DNA from 2 places in the Shinella sp. HY16 genome. Region 1 is predicted to be linked to the other one. Evidence: riboswitches for the same ligand, from Rfam matches in the RefSeq annotation. Region 1 holds a riboswitch; the other holds the start of a gene.
The links. A riboswitch is a leader RNA that binds a small molecule or an ion and turns the genes downstream of it on or off. The one in region 1 is predicted to bind FMN.
Positions count from the first base shown of each region.

Region 2: linked by a shared signal. The riboswitch ahead of K0P03_RS11860 (6,7-dimethyl-8-ribityllumazine synthase) and the one ahead of ribB (3,4-dihydroxy-2-butanone-4-phosphate synthase) in region 1 are both predicted to bind FMN.

Region 1 covers NZ_JAHYXL010000006.1:28,607-30,806, forward strand. Annotated here, with positions in the region: gene K0P03_RS31830 (SDR family oxidoreductase) at 1-680, shown strand, start outside; FMN riboswitch at 748-894, shown strand; gene ribB (3,4-dihydroxy-2-butanone-4-phosphate synthase) at 985-1,620, shown strand; gene K0P03_RS31840 (D-serine ammonia-lyase) at 1,682-2,200, opposite strand, start outside.
Region 2 covers NZ_JAHYXL010000001.1:2,370,505-2,372,704, forward strand. Annotated here, with positions in the region: gene K0P03_RS11855 (ABC transporter ATP-binding protein) at 1-775, shown strand, start outside; FMN riboswitch at 900-1,049, shown strand; gene K0P03_RS11860 (6,7-dimethyl-8-ribityllumazine synthase) at 1,141-1,617, shown strand; gene K0P03_RS11865 (LuxR family transcriptional regulator) at 1,952-2,200, opposite strand, start outside.

The DNA.
Region 1 (2,200 bases):
CCCAGTGCGGCGCCGATGTCGCGCTGCTCGACCGGCGCACCGACGACGGCCTCGCCCGGACGGCCGACTTCATCGCCCGGGCCGGACGCCGCAGCATCCAGATCGCCGCCGATGTCACCAGCGGCGCGGCGCTCGCCGAGGCGGTCGCCCGCACCGAAGCGGAACTCGGCTCCCTGACGCTCGCCGTCAATGCGGCCGGCATCGCCAACGCCAATCCGGCGGAGGAGATGGCGGAAGACCAGTTCCAGACGATGATGGACATCAACCTGAAGGGCGTTTTCCTCTCCTGCCAGGCCGAAGCCCGTGCCATGTTGAAGACCGGCCGCGGCGCGATCGTCAATATCGCCTCGATGTCCGGTGTCATCGTCAACCGCGGCCTCAGCCAGTGCCACTACAATGCCTCCAAGGCCGGCGTCATCCACATGACCAAGTCGATGGCGATGGAATGGGTCGGCCGCGGCATCCGCGTCAACACGATCAGCCCGGGCTACACCGCGACGCCGATGAACACCCGGCCGGAAATGGTGCACCAGACGAAACTCTTCGAGGAACAGACGCCGATGCAGCGCATGGCAGCTGTCGACGAGATGGTCGGCCCGGCCGTCTTCCTCCTCTCGGAGGCCGCGAGCTTCGTCACCGGCGTCGACCTCCTCGTCGACGGCGGCTTCTGCTGCTGGTAGCCGTCGGGAATTCTGCGCGGCCGGCGATGCCGGCCCTTGCATTCCTCCACCAGAATTCCCTATTTACGCCTGTTCTCAGGGCGGGGTGAAACTCCCCACCGGCGGTATCCGGAGCGATCCGGGAGCCCGCGAGCGCTTCCGTTGACGCGGAAGGTCAGCAGATCCGGTGCGATGCCGGGGCCGACGGTCACAGTCCGGATGGAAGAGGACATGTCTGCGGAACCGTCCTTCACCCGGGCGGTCGCGGGCCTGTTCGCCCAAGGGATTGAAACGCCGGCATCGGCAACCCTTGAAAGGCAATGAAATGGCACTCTCGAAAATTGAAGACGCAATCGCGGCCTTTGCGCGCGGCGGCATGATTGTCGTCGTGGATGACGAAAACCGGGAAAACGAGGGCGATATCATCGTGGCCGCGGATGCGGTGACCCCGGAGGCGATCGCCTTCATGATGAAACACGCCCGCGGGCTGATCTGCGTGGCGATGGAAGGCGAGCGGCTCGATGCGCTCGACATCCCGCTGATGGTTCCGCAGAACACGGAATATCTTCATACGGCCTTCACCGTCTCCGTCGATTACCTTCCCGCCACGACGACCGGAATTTCGGCCGCCGATCGCGCGGCAACCGTCAAGGCGCTCATGGACCCCGCGAGCCGGTCGGAAGACTTCGCCCGTCCGGGCCACATCTTTCCCCTGCGCGCGCATCCGCGTGGGGTGCGCGGCCGTCCGGGCCACACGGAAGCTGCGGTCGATCTCGCGCGCCTTGCCGGCAGGAGCCCGTCGGGCGTGATCTGCGAGGTTGCCAACGATGATGGCACGATGGCCCGTCTGCCCGAACTGATCGATTTCGCGGCCATCCACCAGCTGCCGTTGATCAGCATCGAGGATCTCATCGCCCATGTCGCCGCCCGTGACGGCAACATGCCTGCCGTCGCCGCATAACGATCAGGTCAAGGACCATGCCGCTGCGCGTGAGTTCGGCGGCATGGGCGTGGCAGTTCCGTCAATCCGTTGCGGCGATGTCGTTCGCGGTGTGCAGGAAGGTCTGGAACTGCTCCTCCGGCACGAAGGCGCCGCCCGTGGTCCAGATGATGTGGGTGGCCCCGGTTAGATGGTCGCCGATCCGCTGATATGCGCAGAAGTCCTTGCCCGCCGGATGTTTCACGATGAAATCCGGGCCGGCAAAGCCGGCGGCGGCGGAGGGTTCGAGGCGCAGGTTCTGGCTTTGGTGGGCGCTGAGGAGCCAGCGGAAGAGGGATGCGTCGTCGACGGTGAAGATGCCGGCCAGCATGCGGCGCATGACGGTGGCGACGAAGGCCGACATGCGGGCGACGGCCATGCCGTCCGCTTCCGTTCTGTTGGTCAGGCCGACATCGTAGACCGAGACAAGATCTTCGGAACCGCTCATGAGATGGACCAGCGCACAGGGCGACTGAACCGGCTCCACGAAGAAGCAGTGCACATTGTCCCCGAAGACCTTCTTTGCACCATAGGCGACGCCGCCCGGTGCGCCGCCGATGCC
Region 2 (2,200 bases), on a different contig from region 1:
CGCCTTCGGCCTCAAGGTCGCCGGCCGGCCCAAGGCGGAGATCGACGCCCGCGTCAAGGAAATGCTCGGGCTGATCAAGCTCGACCATCTCGCCGACCGCTACCCCTACCAGATGTCCGGCGGCCAGCAGCAGCGTGTGGCGCTCGCCCGCGCGCTGGCGCCCAAGCCCCAGGTTCTCCTGCTCGACGAACCGCTCTCCGCCCTCGACGCCAAGATCCGCGTGTCGCTGCGCGAGGAAATCCGGCAGATCCAGCAGCAGCTCGGCATCACCACGGTCTTCGTCACCCATGACCAGGAAGAAGCCCTGTCGATCTCCGACCGCATCGTCGTGATGAATGCCGGCAAGGCGGACCAGATCGGCAAACCGGCCGATATCTACAACCGGCCGGCAACCCGCTTCGTCGCCAGTTTTGTCGGCACGCTGAACCTCATCGAGGCGAAAGTCGTCGACCCCGCCGCCAACCGCGTCTCGATCGGCGATCAGGGCGTGACGCTGCGCGAGCCGCTCGGCAATGCGAAGGCCGGCGACACCGTCTCGCTGGCACTGCGCCCGGAAGCCGGCTCCATCGCGCCCGATGCCAAGGGCGACACGGCGCTGACGGGCGAGGTCGTCTCCTCGAACTTCCTCGGCTCGGTCATCCGCACCCGCATGAAGGTCGGCGGCAGCGTCATCTCCTTCGACATGTTCAACAGCCCGGGCCTCGTGCCGCCGACCGTCGGCGACACGGTCACGCTGCGCTTCACGGCCGGCGATCTCCTGGTCATCCGCGACTGAGCAGTCCGGCGCGGCCGTGAAGCACTTTTCCAAGCTTCGGCCACGCTTTGGAAAAATCTGTCGTGATTTGCGTCTTTTGCGTCGCCCGCGGGTTTGATCTGCGGGCGCTCGCCGGTTAGTCTTCACCCGTTCTCAGGGCGGGGCGAAACTCCCCACCGGCGGTATCGGGCGTCAAAACCCGGAGCCCGCAAGCGCCTTCCGCAAAACGGAAGGGTCAGCAGATCCGGTGCGATGCCGGAGCCGACGGTCACAGTCCGGATGGAAGAGAGCAAGCAGGAGAAACCCGCCGTCACTGGTGGGCCGCGTCCTGCGTGTTCGCCCAAGGGGACCGTTGCAAAATGGCTCAACCCTTGAAAGGCCTAGACATGAATGTGAATGCCACCCCCTCCGCCCGCATCGCCGTCATCCGTGCCCGCTGGCACGCCGGCATCGTCGATCAGGCGGTCGATTCCTTCGTCGCCGAATGGACCGCGCTCGGCGGCCGCGCCGAAGAGGTCGATATCATCGACGTGCCCGGCGCCCTCGAAATCCCGCTGCATGCCCAGCTTCTCGCCCGCACGGGCCGTTACTCCGCCATTCTCGGCGTCGCCCTCGTCGTCGATGGCGGCATCTACCGCCACGATTTCGTCGCCGGCACCGTGGTGGACGCGATCGTGCGCGTCGGGCTCGACACCAACGTGCCGGTGCTCTCGGCCGTGCTGACGCCGCACAATTTCCAGGAATCGGACGCCCACATCGCCTTCTTCCGCGACCATTTCGTCATCAAGGGCAAGGAAGCCGCCAACGCGGCCCGGCAGATCATCGATGCCCGGGCGCAGGTGGCGCTGGCGACGGTCGCCTGAATCAAAGTTTGAAGGCGCGGAATCGATCTGTCAGGACGGGCCCGCAAACCGTTGAAAAGACTAGACGGGGCCCGGCAGCCATGCCGGGCCTTTTGCGTGGGCTACCCCCATCACGCCCTGCATGCCCGTCGCCCCCCTGAAAGCGCCACGGTCACCCCAGTCACTATGTTTTCCTTCGCACGCCTGCGCCCTTCTCCCTAACCTCTTCGTCATGGTCGGGTTCGAACTGCAATCCACGCCCCACCAGCGGCACGGATCCTCAGGTCAAGCCCGAGGACGACGGAGGGAGGAGAACCGCCTCTGCTCTTTCCAGTCGACATGCCTGCCGCCCCGTCTACCCCTGAAGGTTCTTCAGATAGATCGACAGCAGCTGGATCTGCGAGGAGATGCCGAGTTTGCGGTAGACGTTGCGGCGATGGACTTTCACCGTGCCGGTGGAGATATCGAGCTTCAGGCCGATCGATTCCGACGAGTGCCCCTGCAGGACGAGTTCGATGATCGAGGCCTCGCGATCCGTCAGGTTCAGCTTGCGCCACACCCGGTCGGCCGCGCTCACCGGTTCGCTCCGGCGGCCTCGTCCCTG